DNA from 3 places in the Mesorhizobium sp. AR10 genome. Region 1 is predicted to be linked to each of the others. Evidence: riboswitches for the same ligand, from Rfam matches in the RefSeq annotation. Region 1 holds a riboswitch; each other region holds the start of a gene.
What was found. A riboswitch is a leader RNA that binds a small molecule or an ion and turns the genes downstream of it on or off. The one in region 1 is predicted to bind cobalamin.
Positions count from the first base shown of each region.

Region 2: linked by a shared signal. The riboswitch ahead of LHFGNBLO_RS20035 (DUF1636 family protein) and the one ahead of LHFGNBLO_RS26615 (DUF1636 family protein) in region 1 are both predicted to bind cobalamin.
Region 3: linked by a shared signal. The riboswitch ahead of metE (5-methyltetrahydropteroyltriglutamate--homocysteine S-methyltransferase) and the one ahead of LHFGNBLO_RS26615 (DUF1636 family protein) in region 1 are both predicted to bind cobalamin.

Region 1 is NZ_CP080524.1:4,754,210-4,761,410, forward strand. It holds gene LHFGNBLO_RS26605 (ABC transporter substrate-binding protein) at 1-760, opposite strand, end outside; gene LHFGNBLO_RS26610 (ABC transporter ATP-binding protein) at 793-1,581, opposite strand; gene LHFGNBLO_RS26615 (DUF1636 family protein) at 1,578-2,039, opposite strand; cobalamin riboswitch at 2,063-2,270, opposite strand; gene LHFGNBLO_RS26620 (efflux RND transporter periplasmic adaptor subunit) at 2,681-3,814, shown strand; gene LHFGNBLO_RS26625 (FAD-dependent monooxygenase) at 3,811-5,382, shown strand; gene LHFGNBLO_RS26630 (efflux RND transporter permease subunit) at 5,456-7,201, shown strand, end outside.
Region 2 is NZ_CP080524.1:3,421,036-3,428,236, forward strand. It holds gene LHFGNBLO_RS20025 (cobaltochelatase subunit CobN) at 1-3,216, opposite strand, end outside; gene cobW (cobalamin biosynthesis protein CobW) at 3,236-4,273, opposite strand; gene LHFGNBLO_RS20035 (DUF1636 family protein) at 4,276-4,704, opposite strand; cobalamin riboswitch at 4,743-4,948, opposite strand; gene LHFGNBLO_RS20040 (winged helix-turn-helix domain-containing protein) at 4,978-6,177, opposite strand; gene LHFGNBLO_RS20045 (NADH-quinone oxidoreductase subunit A) at 6,509-6,874, shown strand; gene LHFGNBLO_RS20050 (NuoB/complex I 20 kDa subunit family protein) at 6,865-7,201, shown strand, end outside.
Region 3 is NZ_CP080523.1:572,420-579,620, forward strand. It holds gene LHFGNBLO_RS33430 (transposase) at 1-14, shown strand, start outside; gene LHFGNBLO_RS33435 (IS66 family transposase) at 20-493, shown strand; gene LHFGNBLO_RS02710 (DUF982 domain-containing protein) at 847-1,149, opposite strand; partial or broken gene metE (5-methyltetrahydropteroyltriglutamate--homocysteine S-methyltransferase) at 1,673-4,022, opposite strand; cobalamin riboswitch at 4,116-4,315, opposite strand; partial or broken gene LHFGNBLO_RS02720 (adenosine kinase) at 4,719-5,705, opposite strand; partial or broken gene metK (methionine adenosyltransferase) at 5,785-6,516, opposite strand; partial or broken gene LHFGNBLO_RS02730 (IS256 family transposase) at 6,633-7,201, shown strand, end outside.

The DNA.
Region 1 (7,201 bases):
CGAGCAGGATCAGGAATTGCGGATTGCGGGAAGCCACCGTTTCCCAATCCGTGTTGCCCCAGCTGGTGTCCATGTCGGCCATGATATTGTCGCCGCCGGCAGCCGTTATCATGGCACTCGGGATGGCGAATTTGCCGGCGGTGAACGGCTTGTCTTCGCCGGAATCGTAGAGAAACACCCGCGTTCCCTTGTGTTCGCCGACCTTGGCCGTGATGTCGGCCAGTTGCGTTTTCCAGCCCGAGACGAGCTTTTCGGCTTGGCCTTCCTTGCCGAAGATCTTGCCCAGTTTTTCGACGTCGCCATAGAGCAGGTCCATCGAGGCGGCGGGGCGGTCCTTGTCGAGATGGACGCAGCTTTCCGTCAGTACCAGCGTCTTGATGCCGTGCGGGGCCAGCGTGTCGGGTGTCACCTCGCCGCCGGGCTTCATGCCGTAGTACCAGCCGGCGAAGAAGAAATCGGGCTCTACCGCGACGAGGTTTTCGAGCGTCGGGTACTTTGGCGCCAGTTCCGGGATGGAGCCCTGCTCGGCCTTGAATTCGGGACCGACCTTGTACCAGCCGGTGATGCCGGTCAGACCGACGATCGACGGCTGCAGCTTCAGCGCAAAGGCCATCTCGGCCATGTTCAAATCGTGGATGACGGCGCGCTTTGGCGCCGCATCGAAGGTCAGCGGCGTGCCGCAACTGTCGACGGTGACCGGGAAGGCGAAGGCGGTCGAAGCCAGCAATGAGAAGGCAAGAGACAGGGCGAGGCGTTTCACGGGCGGTGCTCCTTTGTTGAACGAGTTATTGATCAGGATGGCGACGAGGTGCGGTTTGGAATGTCGAAGATCGTGAGTTCGCGGTCTTCAGTCGGATGGCGCAGCCGCAATACGTCGACGCCGAAAATCTCGCGGATCAGCTGCTGGGTCAGCGCCTCGTTCGGTGCGGCAAGCGCGTGCAGGCGGGCCCGGCTCATCACCGCGACCCGGGTGGCAAATGGCGCCACCAGCGACAGATCATGCAGCACCGCAATCACCGTCATGCCGAACCCGGCCACCAGTTCAAGAAGCTCGCTGCGGGCGCGCGGATCGAGATGGTTGGTCGGCTCGTCGAGGAACAGGATTCTCGGCTGCTGGGCGATGGCGCGCGCCAGCTGGGCGCGCTGGCGCTCGCCGCCGGACAGCGAGCCGACGGTGCGGCCAAGCAGCGGCAGCAGGCCGGTTCTGCGAAGCGCGTCGACGACAATGTCGCGGTCCTCGTGCCTGCGGCGCAGGCCGGCATGCGGGACCCGGCCGAGCTCGACATAGTCGATCACGGCAAGCCGCGGGTCAGGCTGATCGGTCTGGCCGACGACGGCGATGTGCAGCGCGCGCTCGGCGGTCGAAATCCTGTCCAGGCGGCGGCCGAGAAACCGCACCTCGCCTGTGCTTGGCTGCAGCGCGCCGGACAGCATGCGCAGCAGCGTCGTCTTGCCGGCGCCATTGGGGCCGATGATGGCAAGGCGATCGCCCGCCGCCACCGAAAGGCTGACCGCATGGACCAGGTGCTGGCCATTCGCCGTCACAGTCAGTTCGCGTGCTTCGAGAAGGCGCGCGGTCATCGCTTGCTCCCCGACGGATTGCCCGGGATGCGCGCCAGTGTCTTGCCCGCCAGTCCAGCCGGACGCTGTCCGGAGTTGCACCAGCCGTCAGCAAGCGAGCGGTAGAGCTTCGCAAATTCGATGAGATCGGCGGCATCGACCCCGGCGTCGATGGAGCCGAAGAGATAGGAGGCTTTGCCATCCGCCTGGAAGGCGACGGTCAGCGGCCGCGCGCAGCCCGCCATGCAGTCGATGGCTTCGACCGCATAGTCCGGAGCGCTCTCGTCAGGCGCCGAGAGCCGGGCCGCCAAATCGGCGCACAGCTCTTCGCCTGACCTGACCCCGGTCACGAGATCGCGGCAAAGCGTGCACACAATGATGCGATGGAGTGCCTTTGAGGCGTCCAACTTTTCCGTCACTTTCCAAAACTGGCGACGGAAGGATGCCCTGGCAAATCGGCCGACAAGACCGAAATCCACGTCTCCTCCCGGCACACCCCGTCCGGTCAACTCATGCTGATGGCAGGTCTCCTGGCTCGCGGGTCTTTGCGCCATCCTGCCTTCCCAGCCTTGCCGGCCAGTGGCTTTTCGGATTTTGCTCGCCGCTTACAGTTGCGGGGGCAGCCACGGCCTCGACCCGAAGCGGGTCTCACCGTGTTCCCTTTTCACCCCTCGCCTTTCGACTCGGGGACCATCATTTTTCCACCCTAGATTTCACCCGACTGCGTCGCAATGATTTTTTGATCGAGCTTGCAGGCTTCGGTTCGCTTCGACATGATTATGTAATAACATAACGTATCAAGTGCCGTCGCATGCTGTCAACACCAGCGGCCAATGTTCCAGCTTCAATTTCCCTCGATGCCCACTTCCAGGCGCGTCGACAGGCCGGCGCGTTGGCGGTCGGGCGCCAAAAGCATCGGAAAATTTTCAGAATCCGATCGGGATTTCACGCGCCTGAGAGTCCAATAAGATCGTGCTGGTGAGGAAGGGTGCTGGTCTCTGAGAACGGACAACGCTCCTTGCAATCGCATATCAAGCGCCCGGTTCTTCTCCAGCCAACGGGATCTTCGGCTGCTACGCCCTTCCCCGGCGCAGGCCGCAACATTGGTTATGGAGACAACATGACACTCTTCCACCACAGGCGAGGAAAGCATCGTCTCGTCGCCGCATCCGTGGCTGCACTTGCCTGCGCCGCAGCGGTCGTCTGGTATGGCGCAAAGGGCGAGGCCGCGGCGGTCGAACCGGACGTGCCCGAAGCCAAGCTTGTCAGGGCCATGGCAGTGAAACCTGCGCCGCAGGCCGATGAGCGCATCGCCATCGGCGAAGTCCGGCCGCAGCGCGAAAGCGACCTCGGGTTCCGGCTGTCCGGCAAGCTGGTGCAGCGCATGGCAGAAGTCGGCCAGTCGGTCCGCAAGGGTGAGGTGATCGCCCGCATCGAAGACCAGGACTATCGCAACCGGCTGCGCAGCGCCGAGGCCGACGTCGCCGCCGCGCAGGCAGTGCTCGTCGAAGCAAGTGCGGCCGAGGCCCGCATCGGAGCCCTTCTCGCCAAGGGCTTTGCGACACGGGCCAACTACGATGCGACGCTGAAGAGCCTGCGTTCGGCCGAAGCAAAGCTGGACTCGGCAAGGATCGGCTTCGAAATGGCCAAGGACCAGCTCGCCTATACCGAGCTGCATGCCGATTTCGACGGCGTGGTGACGGCGACCGGCGCTGAAGCCGGCCAGGTCGTCAATGCCGGGCAGATGGTGGTGCGGGTCGCCGACCCTGCTGCCCGCGACGCCGTCTTCGCCATCGCCGAAGCAGCCTTCTCCAATGGCGGGGATGCAAGGCAGCCCCTTGAAATCAAGGTCTCCCTGCTGAGCAATCCAGCGATCGCGACAATCGGCATCATTCGCGAGGTCTCGCCGATGGCCGACGCCGCGACGCGCACGTTCCAGGTCAAGGTCGCGCTGCGCAGCGCGCCGGACGAAATGCGCTTCGGCAGCAGCGTCGCCGGCCGCGTCAACACGATGACCGCCCCTGTCGTGGTCCTGCCGGGAAGCGCGCTTTTCGACAAGGACGGCAAGCCTGCCGTCTGGGTGGTGGCCGCGTCCTCGACCCTGGAACTCAAGCCTGTCGTCATTGCCCGCTACGAGACCGACCGCGTCATTGTCAGCGACGGCCTTGCCGAAGGCGAAATTGTCGTCACCGCCGGTGTCAACCGGCTGCGCGAACACGAAAAGGTTCGCCTCACCGAAGGAGCAAACAAATGAACGCCTCGCAGACTGAAGTGCTGATTGCCGGCGCCGGGCCAACCGGACTGACGCTTGCGCTGTGGCTCACCCGCCTCGGCGTCCAGGTGCGCATTTTCGACAAGGATGCAGGCCCGGGCGAAACCTCGCGCGCGCTGGCCGTCCAGGCCCGCACGCTGGAATTTCACCACCAGATCGGCATCGTCGACGACGTGCTCGCCGCCGGCGTCAGGGTCGAGCAGCTCACCGTGCGCACGCCGGCCGGCGTCGCCGCCAGGCTGCCACTCAGCGATTTCGGTCGCGGTATCAGCCCGTATTCATTCGCTTTCGCGCTGCCGCAGGATGTTCACGAACGCATTCTGATCACGCATCTCGAGCGTGCCGGCGTCAGCGTCGAGCGCAACACCGAACTGGTCGCCTTCGAGGACACGGCCGGCGCGGTTGTCGCCACCTTGAACAAGCAAGGCGCGACCGAGACCGTCAGCGCCGCCTATCTCGTCGGCTGCGATGGCGCCCGCAGCGCCGTACGCCATGGCCTGGCCATCGGCTTTCCCGGCGGCACCTACGAGCAGTCCTTCTACGTCGCCGACGTCGATGGCAGCGGCGCGGTGACCCGCAACGGCATGGATACCACGGTCAGCGCCTATGGCTTCGCCATCGTCATGCCGGTCCGGCAATCCGGTTCGCTACGGTTGATCGGCGTGGTGCCGAAGGCGCACGAGGCGGACGAGGCGATCACCTTCGAGGCGATCCGCGCCGATGTCGAGCGCGACACCGGCATTGCGGTGGACAAGGTCAACTGGTTCTCGACCTACCGCGTGCATCACCGGGTCGCTGAACGCTTCCGCATCGGCCGCGTGTTCCTCGCCGGCGATGCCGGCCACATCCACAGTCCGGCCGGCGGCCAGGGCATGAACACGGGCATGGGCGATGCGGTCAACCTCGCCTGGAAGCTGGCGGCGGTGCTGCAAGGCCGCGCCGACAAGCACCTGCTGGACAGCTACGAGCCGGAGCGCATCGCCTTTGCCAGGCTGCTGATCGACAGCACCGACAGGGTCTTCCGCGTCGCCACCAGCCGCTCGCGGCTGGTCGGCCTGTTCCGCCGCTACCTGATGCCGAAGATCCTGCGCGTAGCGCTCGGGACGACTGCCGGATCGCGCGCCTTTTTCGGCATGATCTCGCAAACCCGGATCCAATATCGTGCCAGCGCGATCAGCAGCGGCAAGGCCGGCGCGATCCAGGGCGGCGACCGCCTGCCCTACGTCGCGTCCGGCAGCAGCGATAATTTCGAAGCGCTGCATTCGCTGGACTGGCAGGTGCATGTCTATGGCGAGGCGAATGCCGCGTTCAAGGCGATGCTGGCCCCAACCGGCATTCCCATCCACGTCTTCGCCTGGTCGGACAGGGCCAAGGCCGCGGGTCTGCAGCGCGACGGCGCCTATCTCGTCAGACCCGACGGCCACGTCGCACTGGCCGCCGGCACGCAGGACCCGCAGGCCTTCGAACGCTACGTCGCCGCTTTGGCAATCAAGCCGCGGCAACAGGCCGCCAGCCGGGTGAGAAACCTGAGAATGCGGTCGGCCGCCTAGGCCGGCATCTCGTCAACCAATCGTTTTTGAACAGCCGGCGGCGCGGAGGCGCTGCGGCTGAGGGAGCAGCGCCATGACTTCTTTCAACCTCTCCGACTGGGCCATCCGGCACCGCAGCTTCGTCGTGTACCTGATGGTGGTTGCGGCGATTGCCGGTCTTTGGGCATACTCCTCGCTGGGGCGGGAAGAAGACCCGCCCTTCACCATCAAGACCATGGTGATCAAGACGATGTGGCCCGGCGCCGACACCAACGACACCGTCGAGCAGGTCACCGACCGCATAGAGAAGAAGCTCGAAGAGCTTCCCAACCTCGACTACGTCAAGAGCTACACCAAGCCGGGCGAATCCGTGGTGTTCGTCAATTTGAAGGACACGGTCGGCGCCGCCGACGTGCTGCCGCTCTGGTACCAGGTCCGCAAGAAGATGGACGACATCAAGTCGACCATGCCTTCGGGCGTCCAGGGCCCCTTCTACAATGACGAGTTCGGCGACACCTATTCGCTGATCTACGCGCTGAATTCGGACGGCTTGAGCCATCGCCAGCTGAAGGATCTGGCGAGCGGGCTGCGCGCCGATTTCCTGCGCGTGCCTGACGTCGCCAAGGTCGATCTGGTCGGCCAGCAGGACGAGAAGATCTATCTGGAATTCTCGACGCAGAAGGTCGCCGCCCTTGGCCTCGATGTCGGCTCGCTGTCGCAGGCGCTGCAGGCGCAGAACGCGCTGACGCCGAGCGGCACGGTCGATGCCGGTCCCGAGCGCATCGCCATCCGCGTCACCGGCGAGTTCACCTCCGAAGACAGCCTGAAGGCGATCAATTTCTATGCCAACGGCCACTACTTCCGCCTGGGCGATGTCGCCGAGGTCAAGCGCAGCTACTCCGACCCGGCGCAGCCTCTGTTCCGCTTCAACGGCGAGCCGGCGATCGGCATCGCCATAGCGATGACATCGGGCGGCGACGCGCTGGCGCTTGGCGAGCACGTCAAGGACAAGGTCGCCGAGATGGAACGTGAATTGCCGGCCGGCGTCGACCTGCGCCTGGTCGCCGACCAGTCGCATGTGGTCGAGGAGTCCGTCGGTGAATTCACCAAGAGCCTCGGCGAAGCGATCGCCATCGTGCTCGCGGTTTCCTTCCTCGCGCTCGGCTGGCGGCCCGGCATCGTGGTGGCCGTCGCCATCCCGCTGGTGCTCGCCATCACCTTCGTGGCGATGCAGTATTTCGGCATCTCCCTGCAGCGTATCTCGCTCGGCGCGCTGATCATCGCGCTCGGCCTGCTGGTCGACGACGCCATGATCGCCGTCGAGATGATGATCTCCAAGATGGAGGAAGGGCACGACAAGATCACGGCCGCCACCTACGCCTACACATCGACGGCCTTTCCGATGCTGACGGGGACGCTGGTCACCATCGCCGGCTTCGTGCCGGTCGGCTTTGCCCAGAGCGGCGCCGGCGAATATTGCTTCTCCCTGTTTGCCGTGGTCGGTATCGCGCTGGTCGTTTCGTGGGTGGTCGCGGTGCTGTTCACGCCGCTCACCGGCGTGGCGATCCTGCCCGAGCGCCTCAAGAGCCATGGCGGCCATGGCTCTTCGCGCTTCTCGCGCGGCTTCCGCGCCATGCTCGACATGTCGATGCGGATGAAGTGGCTGGTGCTGGGCGGAACGGCTGGACTGTTTGCGCTGTCGGTCGTCGCCATGGGCCTGGTGCCGCAGGAATTCTTCCCGAAGTCGGACCGGCCGGAAGTGATGGTCGACCTGACGCTGCCACGCACCGCCTCGCTGCAGGCGACGCAAGCGACCGTCGAGCGCGTCGAGACGCTGCTG
Region 2 (7,201 bases), 1.3 Mb from region 1:
AAACCCGCCGATGAAGGCAACATCGGCGGAGCCTTCGAGAATGTCGCGGCCGGGGTCGTCGCCGGTATGAACGAGAAGGTCAGCTTCGGCGATGCGGCCTTCAAAGGCGCCGGGCGCTGAGATGCCTTCGCCCTCGGCGCCGCCATAGGCATGTGACGTCGCGTCGAGATAGGCGCGACCGATCTCTTCGCGCGCGGCCCAGTTGCCGCTCGACAACAATTCCTCGACGCCGACGCCATAGGTGCCGGGCGAGGTGCCGAAAATGCGTGGGCTGATCTTTCCCTCCGCGCGGGTCCTGGCCGCGAGCGGGTTTTCCGAATCGTCCTCGTCGCGGGTGGCGACGGCGTTGGCAGCAGCGTCGATCAGCGCGATCTGGGTCGGGAACATGTCGCGAAACAGACCGGAAATGCGCCAGGTGACATCGACGCGCGGGCGGCCGAGCGCTGCCGGCGGCAGCACTTCGATGCCGGTGATGCGGCCAGTGGCGCCATCCCACTGCGGCCGGCAGCCCATCAGAGCCAGGCCTTGCGCGATCTCCTCGCCACCGGTGCGTAGCGAGGCCGAGCCCCAGAGGTCGATGACCAGCGAGCGCGGCCAGTCACCATGCGATTGCATGTAGTTGCGCACCACTTCTTCCGCAGCCACCTTGCCCAGATCATAGGCGGTCGGCGTCGGCATGGTGCGCGGGTCTGATGTGAACAGGTTGCGGCCGGTGGGCAGGACATCGCGTCGGCCGCGCGCCGGCGCGCCGGCAGGCCCGGCAGCGACATGGCGGCCGTCCAGGGCTGCGAAGAGTGCTGCCTTCTCGGTCGCCGCACTTTGCTGGCGCAGCGGATCGACCTCGCCCTCGGGCGAGCGGCCATAGATATGCAGGCCGTCCTTGATGGCGAAGTCCTTGAGGTCGCAGAGCCAGGCGTCGATGCGGCGCAGCGCTTCGTCAGGTGCGTCGGCTGTGGCAACGCCGGCTTCGGAGGCGAGGCCGGTCTTTTGCGCGGTCTCGACGATCAGCTTCGCCAGCCGGTCGCGGCGGCGGCGGTCGAGCCCGTCGGCCTGCGCGTATTCGTCGACCAGCCGCTCCAGCTTGTGCTGGTTCTCGTCCAGCCCTGCGCTGGTCAGCGGCGGTGGCAGGTGGCCGAGGGTAACAGCGGCGATGCGCCGCTTGGCCTGCGCTGCCTCGCCCGGGTTGGAAACGATGAAGGGGTAGATGACCGGCAGCGAACCGGTGACGATCTCGGGAAAGCAGTTTTCCGAGAGCGCCACGGTCTTGCCGGGCAACCATTCCAGCGTGCCGTGGGCGCCGACATGGATGAGGGCGTGGATGCCCAGCGATTTGCGCAACCAGAGGCCAAAAGCGATCAGCGCATGGCGCGGGGGGAGCGTAGGGTCGTGATAGTCGGCGCGGCGGTCGGCTGAGCGGCCGCGATCTGGGGCGAGCGCTACGGTGACGTTGCCGAAGGTGGCGGCACGGAAGGGGAAGTGTTTTTGGCCAACAGGCTGCGAAGGCTGGCGTTCTGTCGCGCCCCCCTCTGTCCTGCCGGACATCTCCCCCTCAAGGGGGGAGATTGAGCCGTCATCTGCGCTTTCGCCAATCTCAAACATTGGAGGAAGAGAGCCGGCAACGGAACTGCCAATCTCCCCCCTTGAGGGGGAGATGTCCGGCAGGACAGAGGGGGGTGGCTCGCACAAACCCGTCTCGTCTTCCACCTTTCCCCAAGCTGCCTCTACCGCAGCGATTGCCGCTGTCGGTAGCTCCGTCGAAAGGGTGAGGAACTCATCCAGCCCCAACCCATCGCCGCTGCGCTCCAACACATCCAGCAATTCACGCGGCGTTTGCGGAATCCCCTCAACGGCGTAGCCCTGCTCCTTCAGGTCGCTCAGCATGGCCAGCACGCTGGACGGCACGTCGAGGCCAACGGCATAGCCGGTGCGGCCGGGAGCGCTCGGATAGTCGGGGATCAGGATCGCGAGCTTGCGCGTCGCGCGTGGCGCTTGCTGCAGCCGAATGAAGGCTTCGATGCGGTTCGCCACCTGCGCCACGCGGTCTGACTCTGGCCGGTTGGCGAAAGCGCGGAAGGCCAACGCCGGGTCGGTTTCGCTCTCACCCTTGAAGGAAATGGCGCCGGCCAGAATGCGGCCGTCGAGCTCGGGCAGGACGACATGCATGGCAAGGTCGGCGGGGGCGAGGCCGCGCTGGTTGTTTTGCCAGATATCGCGGCGGGTCGTGGCCACGATGACCTGGAACACCGGCACGCCGGCGCGATCGAACAAGGTCTCGACACCGGGCTCGGCGCCGGACGCGAAAGCGGTCGCGGTGATGATGGCGGCGGGTTTCAGCGCGGCCAATGCGTTTTCCACGAAGGCGAGGGAGGTCGGGTCTTTCAGGCTGGAAACGAAGATCGGCACGGGGACCATGCCGCGCTGTCGCAGCGCTTCAAAAAGGGCGTCGATCGGCGCGACATCGGCGGCGAGCAGCATTGAGCGATAGAAGAGAATGGGAATGATTGGCGCGGCGTCTCCCTCCCCCTTGAGGGGAGGGTGGCCCGCAGGGCCGGGTGGGGTCATTGCGGACGTGCTCGGCGCCTCTTTGCGTCGGCGCATGTCGGAGGCGACCCCACCCCCAGCCTGCGGCCGGACCCTCCCCTCAAGGGGGAGGGGCACGACGCCGCGTCCCGGCTCGTAGTAGCCCGCTTTCGGCACACTGACCGGTTCGGCAACAACCGCATTCTGTCCCGCCAACCCTGCGAGACGGGCGACCAGCGCGGTCATATTGGCCGGGCCGCCCTCGCGAAAATAGTCGAGCAGGCCGTCCAGTTCGTCGCGCGGCAGCGTCGAGCCTTCGATCAGCCGCAGATCCTCGTCGTGGCTTTCGCCGGGCAGCAATGCCAGTTTGATGCCGCGCGCACGGGCGGTCGCGGCGAGCTGGTCGCAGCCATAGCGCCACCAGTCGTAGCCGCCGAGGATGCGGACGAGAATGACCTTGGCGTGTTGGGCGACGCTGTCGATCCAGAGGTCGACGGACATCGGATGGCGCAGATCGCGAAGTGCTGCCAGCCGCATGGAGGGCAGGCGCGCCGCATCGGCTTTCCACGCCGCAGCCAGTCCGGCCAGATCGCTGTCGGTGAAGGACAGCGCCACGATATCCGCCGGCGTCTGCCTGAGATCGACAGGCTCGGCGAGATCGTCGAGCGAGGCGGATGTGGTGGTGAGGATGTGCATCGCGGCTCGTGTCTGAAAATCAGCCGGCGAGTATACGCTCGATCGCCGGGCGGTTCAGCCCCTTCAGGCCGATGACGACGAGGCGCGAGCGGCGGTCGTCGTCGGCGGTCCAGGCGCGGTCGTAGTAGTGATTGACGCGCGGGCCGACGGCCTGCAGCAAAAGCCGCATCGGCTTGCCGCCGACATCGATGAAACCCTTGACGCGCAACACGTTTTCTTCTTCGGCTGCGGTGGCGACGCGCTTTGCCAGCTCGTCCGGATTGGCGATCGAGGGAATGTCGACGATGAACGTGTCGAAGTCGTCATGCTCGTGGTCGAACGCGCCGTCATGATGGGACTTGCGGTTCTCGATGTCGTCCTCGACGGCGAGACCGAGCCCAAGCAGTACGGAGGGATCGACCTTGCCATGCGAAGTCGGCACGATCCTCACGGCGCGGGCGGAGTGCTCATTGATGATGGCATTGGCGCGGGCCGTGCCGGTTGCGTCCATCAGGTCGCTCTTCGACAGGATGATCAGGTCGGCGCAGGCGATCTGGTCCTCGAACACTTCCTCGACCGGATCGTCATGGTCGAGTGTGTCGTCCTTGGCACGCTGCGCCTGCAGGGCGTCCATGTCGTTGGCGACGCGGCCTTCGGCCAGCGCCGGTCCGTCGACCACGGCGATGACGCCGTCGACTGTCACCCGGCTCTTGACCGACGGCCACTGGAAGGCCTGGACCAGCGGCTTGGGCAGTGCCAGGCCGGAGGTTTCGATCAGGATGTGGTCGACCCTCGGCGTCAGCGACAGGATCTGGTCCAGCGCCGGGACGAAATCGTCGGCGACGGTGCAGCAGATGCAGCCATTGGCCAGTTCGACGATGTTTTCCTCGGGGCAGGTGTCGATGCCGCACCCCTTGAGGATCTCGCCGTCGATGCCGATGTCGCCGAATTCGTTGACGATGATGGCCAGCCGCTTGCCCTTGGCGTTCTCAAGCAGATGGCGGATCAGCGTCGTCTTGCCGGCGCCGAGAAAGCCGGTGACGACGGTGCAGGGAACGCGGGAAACGGAAGCGGGCATGGTCAGTCCTTCAGCGTGTCGAGGGGAGGGATGCGGGCAACGAGGCCGCGCTTCAGGGATTCGGGACGGCCGCGCCATGGAATGAGGCCGTCGGTCGAGGTGGCGAAGAGCTTTGCGGCGGTGACGAGGTCGGCGCCGCTTGTCGCGGTCAGGTCGCCGAAGACATAGCTCCAGCAGCCGTCGCGCAGGATCGCAGCGCTCAGCCGGCGTTTGCAGTTGCCAAGGCATTCGACGCTGCGGATGCGGATATTGTCGCCGGAAACGGCGCGGCGTGTGTCCTGCGCGAGCAGTTCGCCGGCACGGGGATGGGCGTCGGAGCCGGTCTCGTCGCGGCAGGAGGCGCAGACGATGACGGTGACACCGGCCAAGGCATCGCTGTCGCCGGACAAAGCGTCCGCTGTCTCAGCCGAAAAACTGCTGTCGCGTTCCAAATCAGGCTCCTTGCCCGGAAAACCCGCCAGGCGATCGGATTCTTTTTGTCCTAGACGGCAGGTCTCCTGGCTCGCGGGTCATCGCCTTGGGTGCCGCCTTCCCGGGAACATCCCAGTGGTTTTCGGCCAAGGCTCTTCGCTTACAGTTGCGGGGACAGCCGCGGATTTGAGACCGAGATCCCGCACCGCATTCCCTCTTGGCTCCTCCCATTGAAGAGAAGAGACCGTCTGGACCGGATTTAGGCTTGTGGGTGCAGGCGTGTCAACGCATGGTTACGACACGGCGATGTCGGCGAGGGGCTGCCCAAGATCTCCGGCAGGCGTCACCTCCATGCGTTCAAGCCCGAGCCAGCTCTGCATCAGCTTCAGTTCCTCGAAGAGCTGAGCGGCGGTTTCTGAAGGCGCGCCGGTCTCGGCGTAGGCGGCGTGGACGCGCAGCACGCTGGCTGGCCGGTCGGCCTTGAGGTCGACGCGCGCGACGATCCTGTCGCCGAGCAGGAACGGCAGCACATAATAGCCGTACTGGCGCTTTTCGGCCGGGGTGTAGATCTCGATGCGGTAGCGGAATTTGAACAGGTTTTCCGTGCGCGTCCGCTCGAAAACGACCGGATCGAACGGGGCAAGCAGGGCGCGCGCCTCGATCCTGCGCGGAAAGCGCGCATCCTTGTGCAGATAGGCCTGCTTGTCCCAACCCTCGACGCGCACCGGCAAAAGCTCGCCGGTCTCGACCAGTTCCTCAAGGCGGCCCTTCATATCAGCCGGCGACAGGCGGAAATAATCGCGCAGGTCGCTCGCTGTCGCCACGCCATGGGCGCGGGCCGAGATGCGCAGCAATTCGCGATGCGCGTCCTCGGCGACGGGAACCGGCAGGTCGAGGATCACTTGTGGCAGCACACGCTCGGGCAGATCATAGAATCGTTCGAAGCCCCGGCGTTGGGCCGTGGTGATGCGTCCGGCCCAGAACAGCCATTCGAAGGCATGCTTGGCATGGCTCCAGCCCCACCAGCCGCCTGAGCCTTTCTGGCCTTCGAGCGCGGAAGCGGCGATCGGGCCGCGATCGACGACCTCGCGGTAGATCTCTTCGATATAGGCGGCGTGGTCGCGCCCCCACTTGGCAAGGCCGAGATACATCTCGTCACCGCGCTCGGCCCGCTGCATGCGCCAGCGCATCAGCGGCCAGGTCTCGACCGGCAGGAAGGACGCCTCGTGCGCCCAGTATTCGAAGACCGTGCGCTTGCGGGTCACGGCGGCATTGTCGAGCAGCGAGAGCGGGTAGGGGCCAAGGCGCGAGTAAAGCGGCATATAGTGCGCGCGCACCACGGCACTGACGGAATCGATCTGCAGCAAGCCGGTGCGGGCCAGCACACGGCCAAGATGCCGCCGGTCAGGCGTACCCGTTGGGCGGGCATCACTAAAACCCTGGGCCGCAAGCGCGATGCGGCGGGCCATGGCGAGCGAGATTTTTTCCTTCATGCAGACGGAACTCTGATGATTTTCGGACAAATGGAGCCAGTGATTCCGCGTCATGCTAGCAGGGTTTTGGCGGGAACCATGTCAGGAGAGAAAAGTGGAGTAAAAAGTGAAGGAAATCAAACAGGAGCGGAACGGACCAGTTTCTCTTGATGTGCCGTCCAGCACCGTCTTTTGAACAAGGTTTGACTTGCTTCGCCGAAAGCGCTGCGCTAACCCTCGCCGCGTTGCAGCATAGGCACTTAAAACGGTTCAGCGGTTAATCTGTCACGCTTCCGCATTAGGGTTCGTTGCTGTAATCAGAGTGGATTGGCCGCCAACGGAAAGCTGCTGCATGAGCGCACTTTTGACTTCGTATCTGCCCATCGTCCTGTTCATCGGCGTGGCGCTGGTCGTTGGCCTTGCGCTGCTTGTGGCCCCGTTCCTGGTAGCCTACCGCAATCCCGACCCGGAAAAGCTTTCCGCCTATGAGTGCGGCTTCAACTCGTTCGATGATGCCCGCATGAAGTTCGACATCCGCTTCTATCTGGTGTCGATCCTGTTCATCATCTTCGATCTGGAAGTGGCCTTCCTGTTTCCGTGGGCGGTGTCCTTCTCGAAGATCGGCATGCTCGGTTTCTGGTCGATGATGGTGTTCCTGGCGGTGCTGACCATCGGCTTTGCCTATGAATGGAAAAAAGGAGCGCTGGAATGGGATTGAGCGACAGTTCCGGCACGCTCGTCGCGCCGAAGCCCAAGGGCCTCATCGACCCCAACACCGGCAGGCCGGTGGGGTCCGACGACCCGTTTTTCCTCGAAATCAACAACGAGCTGGCCGACAAGGGCTTTCTCGTCACCTCCACCGAGGCGCTGGTCACCTGGGCGCGCAGCGGCTCGCTGATGTTCATGACGTTTGGTCTTGCGTGCTGCGCGGTCGAGATGATCCATACCTCGATGCCACGCTATGACTCGGAGAGGTTCGGTGTCGCTCCTCGCGCGTCTCCGCGCCAGTCCGACATCATGATCGTCGCCGGCACGCTGACCAACA
Region 3 (7,201 bases), on a different replicon from region 1:
CGTCCACAAATTGATACCCGTGACCCCGGATCAACGTCAGGCCGTCGACATCATGCGCCAGTTGATCTGGTGGTTCTATCGCGACCTCAAGAGCTACCAGCGTGCTCCTTGTCCGCGCCACGCGGCGGCCCTGCGCGCCCGCTTCGAGCGCCTGTTCAAACGACGAACCGGCTACGTCATGCTCGACCGGCTTCTTGCCAGGCTGCATCGCCGCAAGCATGAACTCCTGCGCGGTCTCGATCGTCCCGAGATACCACTCCACACCAATGGTTCGGAAAACGACATCCGCGCCTTCGTCACCAAGCGCAAGATCTCCGGCGGAACCGTCAGCGAGGCAGGCAAGAATGCCCGCGACGTCCTGCTCGGCCTGATGAAGACCTGCATCAAGCTCGACGTCTCATTCTTCCGCTATCTCGGCGACCGCCTCGGCATACCAACACAAGAGTCGATTCCGCCGCTCCCGGATCTCGTTAGGCAAGCCGCTCAAGCCTGACTGCCCGGTAATCTGCCCCGGTTACCTGTAGCTCTTGCCATCTCGATCAAATGCCGGCGTGCAAGCGACAGTTTCCATGATGACACGCGGATCGAGGGTAGCCATAAACTTCGGAGCACGCGCCCAGCACGGCGGCAGAGCGAGTCTAAACCGTCGATCCCCTTTCAAACAGCCCGATTTTGCCACCAACGACCGATGTGCAGTGTCTGGTTCATGGTCGGGGTTGCGCGAAATCTGCCCTGTTGCGGTGAGTTTTGCTTTCGGCGAACTCTGAAAATCTCGAACAGCGAAATCTCGAACAGCGCCCTCCTCAGCGTGCTGCCCCGCGCCAGCCTCATACATTTCGCCGACGCCTACACTTGCACTTTTCCACTGCCCGACTTGCAGGCAGCGAGCCACTGCATCGCGGAGGTTGCATCTTCCAATATGGCGGCCCGTTTCGCAAAGCCGAAAAAGGCATTGCGCGCCGTACTTACCGGTTTTCGCCCATCATATGCATCGTAGCACGCTCTGAGGGCGGCTTCGTGGATCAGATCTCTGCGATCTCCCGGCCACTCATTGAGGAAATCGATAGCGTCCGCAAGGCTGGCGATCTCTTGCACGATGTACGGTGCACGCTTCACGAAAAGGGGGCTGCTGAAAGCCTCAGAGTTCATTCGGTCCTCCCGATCTGCCGAACAGCTAGTTTGCGTCACGAGGCGCCTCATCGACACCCTCCGACAATTGCAGAATGTGTTGTCAGGGCGATGACAGTTTCAAGAGGAAAGCAGCGGGTTGCAGTCCTCTGGTGCAGTTTGTTGGACGGGGAGATCTGCACGCGTTTCGGGCGTGGCATGGCACTCCCATTCAGGCGCTCGCATACCAATGTGGCTTCGCACCCGCGATCGGTCAAAGTTCGGTGATAGTCGCCAGGCGCCGGGATTTCTGGGATCCACCGGCCGTCCGCGCGGCGTCCGGGATCAAAGCTCCATCCGCTCCGGCGTTCGAACCAACCGAGATTTTCCAATTGAACCCGGCTGCCATATGTTTGACAAGCGCAGCGTGCTGCCCGCCCGTACCCCTGAACAGCAACGTGACACCTGCCGAAGGAACATTATATGTTTTTCCTCGAATGACTATTTCCAGTAAAGTAATCGGTTGGGCATGCCAACACGCGGCAGCCGGTAAATCACCACATGGTTAGGACTCAGGAAGGCCTCCGGCCGGCACTTTCTCCCGAAGCGCCCGGGCTGCAGCGACCATGTTCATGAGGGCAGGGCGGACCTCCTCCCATTTGCGTGTTTTGAGGCCACAGTCCGGATTTATCCACAGCTGGCCGTCGGACAGTCGCTCGCGGGCAAGCGTGACGAGGTCCGAAATCTCCGCGACTTCCGGGACACGTGGTGAGTGAATGTCGTAGACTCCGGGACCGATTTCGTTCGGATATTTGGAGCTCGTGAAGGCGTCCAGCAGTTCCATTTTCGAGCGCGACGTCTCAATCGAAATTACATCCGCGTCCATTTCGGCGATCGCGTCGATGATCTCGTTGAATTCCGAATAGCACATGTGAGTATGGATTTGGGTCGCGTCCTTTACACCCGTTGAAGCGAGCCGGAAGCATTCGACGGCCCAGTCGAGATAGACTTTCCAGTCGGACTTGCGCAGTGGCAGGCCATCGCGAAACGCGGCCTCGTCGATCTGGATCATCCTTGCGCCGGCTCTTTCAAGGTCCGTCACTTCATCGCGCATGGCGAGCGCGATCTGGCGGCAGGCTTCGGAGCGAGGTACGTCGTCGCGAACAAAAGACCAGTTAAGAATGGTCACTGGGCCTGTGAGCATTCCCTTCACCGGCTTTTCCGTCAGCGACTGGGCAAATTGCCACCAGCGCACCGTCATCGGATTGGGCCGCGATACGTCGCCGAAGATGATGGGAGGGCGCACATAGCGGGAGCCATAGCTTTGCACCCAGCCATGCTGGGTGAAGGCGAGGCCAGACAGCTGCTCGCCGAAATGCTGCACCATGTCGTTTCGTTCGAACTCACCGTGCACCAGCACGTCCAGGCCGATCTCCTCCTGCCAACGGATAGCAGCCTCGGTCTCCTTCTTCAGGAAGGTCTCGTAATCGACATAGCTCAGCAAGCCCTTCGCATGAGCGGAGCGCGCCTTGCGCACCTCCGGCGTCTGCGGGAAGGACCCGATGGTCGTCGTTGGGAATGGCGGCAGGCCGAGCGTGCCAGCCTGGACTCTGGAACGCTGGGCAAATGCGCTCTTTCGTTGCTTCATGGCGTCGTCGATGCTGATGATCCGTCCCTCAACGAGCGGATCATGGACCTTTGTGGACGTTGCGCGCGCGGCGGCCGCCTCGGCAGAAGCTTTCAATGCGCCTGCTGCGGCCTCCCTGCCTTCCGACAAGGCCTGGGCCAGCACGACCAGCTCATCGATCTTCTGGGCCGCGAATGCCAGCCAGGATCTGACGTCCACATCGAGCGCGGTCTCCATCCGCAGGTCGATCGGCACATGAAGCATCGAGCAGGAAGGCGCGATCTCGACACGGTCCAGGGGCCAGCCTGCGACGATCGGCTTGATGCGGTCGAGAATCGCAGGCAGGTTCGCGCGCCAGACGTTGCGGCCGTCGATCAAGCCAAGCGAGAGCACCAGATCCTTCGGTGTGAGCCGACCTACCGTCTCCAACTGCTCGGGAGCGCGCACGAGATCGAGATGCAGGCCCGCCACGGGCAGAGAAATCGCGGTCTCGAGGTTGTCTCCCAGCGGTCCGAAATAGGTAGCCAGCATGATCTTCAACTCGGGCGCGGCTTTCGACAGCTGGCCGTAGGCGAACTCGAACGCAGCTCGTTCGTTCGGGTTAAGATCGAGCACAAGCGCTGGCTCATCAATCTGCACCCAGTCGGCTCCCGAGAGCTTTAGCCTGCGCAGGAGTTGCTCGTATACAGGCAGCAGCCGCGGCAGGAGCGCTATCGGATTGAAACCTTCGGCAGGTGATTTTGCCAGCTTGAGGAAGGTGACCGGTCCAAGGATGACTGGGCGTGTGTGAATATCGAGGGCTTTGGCTTCGAGGAAGTGGTCGACCGGTTTCGCAGACAAGAGGGCGAAGGTCTGATCGTCGGTCAGCTCCGGCACCATGAAGTGATAGTTAGTGTCGAACCATTTGGTCATTTCCATCGCGGTTAAGCGGTGCCCCTGAGCCGCATGCTCGTGGCCGGCATGTCCACAACCCGCGGTCTTTCGCGAAGTAGATGTCGAGTGGGACCTCGCCGCCCTTCCAACCGTAGCGGGATGGCACGGCACCGACCATGGCCGCGGTGTCGAGCACATGGTCGTAGAGTGAGAAGTCGTTCGACGGGATTTTTGATACGCCGCGATCTTGCTGCTCCCTCCAACTGGCGGCACGGAGGGCCTTCGCCGTCGTCAGAAGGTCGGCAGCGGAAGATTTTCCGGACCAGTAGCTTTCAAGCGCGAATTTCAGTTCTCGCCTGCGACCGATACGCGGCATACCGAGCGTTGCTACAGGAATCTGCTGAGTGATGGTCATGTCATACCCCGATGGTCGGGCGTGGGGACAAGGAAGGCGCTAGCAGGCCGGCACGAACGCCGGGCTGACCGCGACCATCGAGACACCCCGCCCGTGGACGTTGCTCGCCGTGGCAGGTCTCCTGGCTCGCGGGTCATAACCTCTTCCCGTCTTCCCGAGGCTTTTTGCCTCAGTGACATTGGGCGGTGGGCTCGCCGCTAACAGTTGCGGGGGCAGCGCCGGCATCGCACCGGCTTCCCTCTTAGCTCCGCTGCGGCAGTGCCGTACGGAGAACCACGACACGCAGATAATCACAGTAGTCTACTCTCTTGTCAATACCGCATAAAGAAATGTTTATGTGGTTATGTGATTGCGTCTTTGACTTGTGGGCAATGTTGCCCAAAATCGCTTGGATCGTTATCGTCAGCTGTTGCCTTCCAGGCGCTCCCCGGCAGGCGTGGATGCCGATAAGGGGCCGGCAAATCAGCCAATCACATGATCCCGGCTCTTGAGCGACTTGCGGCAGGCGTCGGCGTCGTGATGATCAAGATCCTGGACTGCTACCGGCAGGTGTCGTCAAAGTTCTGAATTTCGGCAACTTGAAACACAGCGGAAAACCGGCGGATGCGCGTGCGACATTTTGATTTATCCGCCCTCGCCTGGACCGCCTGCATAAGGGGGAGGTGAGCAGCTACTCCTCGAGATGTCCGCCTGACGCAACCCCGCCTGTTCAGCCTCGCGGCGCAGGTTCTGGCGCGGGCGCGGGCCGATCTGCTGGATCACCAATCCAGCCGCCAGTGAGCCAAGGTCGCCGCAGGTCTTGAGGTCGCGGCCTTGCGTGTAGCCATGCAGGAAACCGGCGGCATAGAGGTCGCCGGCGCCTGTCGTGTCGACCAGTTCCCTGATCGCGGTCGCCTGGATAACCACGGTCTCGTCGCCGCGCACGATGACCGAGCCTTTTTCCGAGCGGGTCACGGCGGCAATCCGGCAATCCTTGCGGATCTGCGCCAGCGCCTCGTCGAACGACGATGTCTGGTAGAGCGACTTGATCTCGTGGCTGTTGGCGAAAACGATGTCGACGGTGCCGGAGCGCATCAGGTCGAGGAACTCGTCGCGGTAGCGGTCGACGCAGAACGAATCCGAAAGTGTCATGGACACTTCGCGGCCGGCCGCGTGCGCCAGTTTCGCCGTCTGCCGGATCGCTTCCTTGGCGCGCGGCGGGTCCCACAGATAGCCCTCGAAATAGGTGACCTTGGCGCCAGAGGCCTTGTCGGCCTCGACATCCTCCGGCCCGAGCTCGACGCAGGCGCCGAGATAGGTGTTCATCGAGCGTTCGCCGTCGGGGGTGACGAAGATCATCGAGCGCGCCGTCGGCGGCTCGCCCTTGAGCGGCCTGGTGTCGAAGGCGACGCCCTGCGCATGGATGTCGTGCGCGTAGATATCGCCCAGCGCATCGTTCGAAACCTTGCCGAAGAAGGCGGCGCGGCCGCCGAAGGAGGCGACGCCGGCCGCCGTGTTGCCGGCGCTGCCGCCGGACGCCTCGATCGCCGGGCCCATGCGGCTGTAGAGCAATTCGGCGCGCCGGGTGTCGATGAGGTTCATCGCGCCCTTGATGATGCCGTTGGTCTCGAGGAATTCCTCGTCGCACTGGGCGATGATGTCGACAATGGCATTGCCGATGCAAAGCACGTCATAATCCGGCATCAATGTCTCCGCTCAACGGTCCGCTTGGAATGGACTTTCCGCATGGCGATCGATCCGGCGTCGGCCCTTGCGCGCCGGCGAGTCCCGCCTCGCGCCGCAAGTCGTCCGCTCTGTCCGTCCTCTCCCAGGTGAACTCAGGTTCTTCGCGGCCGAAGTGCCCGTACGTAGCGGTCTTGCGGTATATCGGGCGCAAGAGATCAAGCATCTTGATAATGCCCTTCGGTCTGAGATCGAACAGCTCAAGAATGAGCCGCTCGATCCTTTCTTCCACGATCTTCGCGGTCCCGAACGTGTTGACCAGGACAGACACCGGAGCGGCCACACCGATCGCGTAGGCAAGCTGAACCTCGCAGACCTCCGCAAGTCCGCTAGCCACGACATTCTTCGCGACATACCGGGCCGCGTAGGCGGCCGAGCGGTCAACCTTGGACGGGTCCTTGCCCGAAAAGGCTCCGCCGCCGTGACGCCCCATCCCACCATAGGAATCGACGATGATCTTGCGTCCATTGAGGCCGCAGTCACCGTGCGGCCCACCGACTACGAACCGCCCAGTTGGATTGACCAAGATCCTGATCCCCGTCGTGTCCAAGTGGGGCGGCAAGACCGGCTTAATGATCTCCTCAATGACGCCTTCCCGGACTGTTTCTTGTGTGACCTCCTCGGCATGTTGCGTCGACAGGACTACGGTATCCAGCGCCACCGGGCGCAAACCTTCATAGCGGATGGACACTTGAGATTTTACGTCCGGACGCAGCCAGCTCAGCTGTCCCGCTTTGCGGACCTCTGCCTGTCTTTTCGTCAAGCAGTGAGCGGTGCCGTCGCAGGAGTGGTTGGAATTGTGAGTTGGCGTAGTCTCCGGGGTGTCAAACCTCGAATCATCCGGCGTTAGAGCGCCGGACAGGAGACTACGCCATGACAAGGACTACCATGAATGCGGAAGCCGTTCATCCTGGGGATGAGGCGACGAGCTATCTTTTCGACAACTGGTTTGATCCGATTGAAGCTGGCCTGCGCGAGCGGGTGCGCGGCTTCATCGAGACGATGCTCGAGACCGAGCTGGACGCGGTGCTTGCCCGTCCCCGTTATGGCCGGCAGCCGGCGGCGCGCGGTGATGAGACCACACCGGTGTCGCCGGCCACCGCCACGGCAGCCGGACGCGCACGCTGACGGGGACCTTCGGCACCACCGAGCTCACGGTTCCGCGGGCGCGCCTCGATGCCGGCGAGGACAAGACGGTGGAATGGAAGAGCAAGGCCTTGCGCGCCTATCAGCGGCGCACGATGGCCGCCGACGCGCTGATCGCGTCGAGCTACCTGGCGGGCACGAACACCAGGCGCGTGCGGCGTGCGCTCGCCGCGCTGTTCGGCGGCGCGATCGGCAAGGACGTCGTCAGCCGCACCTGGCGCAAGGTGAAGACGGACTGGGACGCCTGGAATGCCCGCTCTCTGGCCGACGAGCCGATCGTGCGCCTGATCCTCGACGGGACGGTGGTTCGT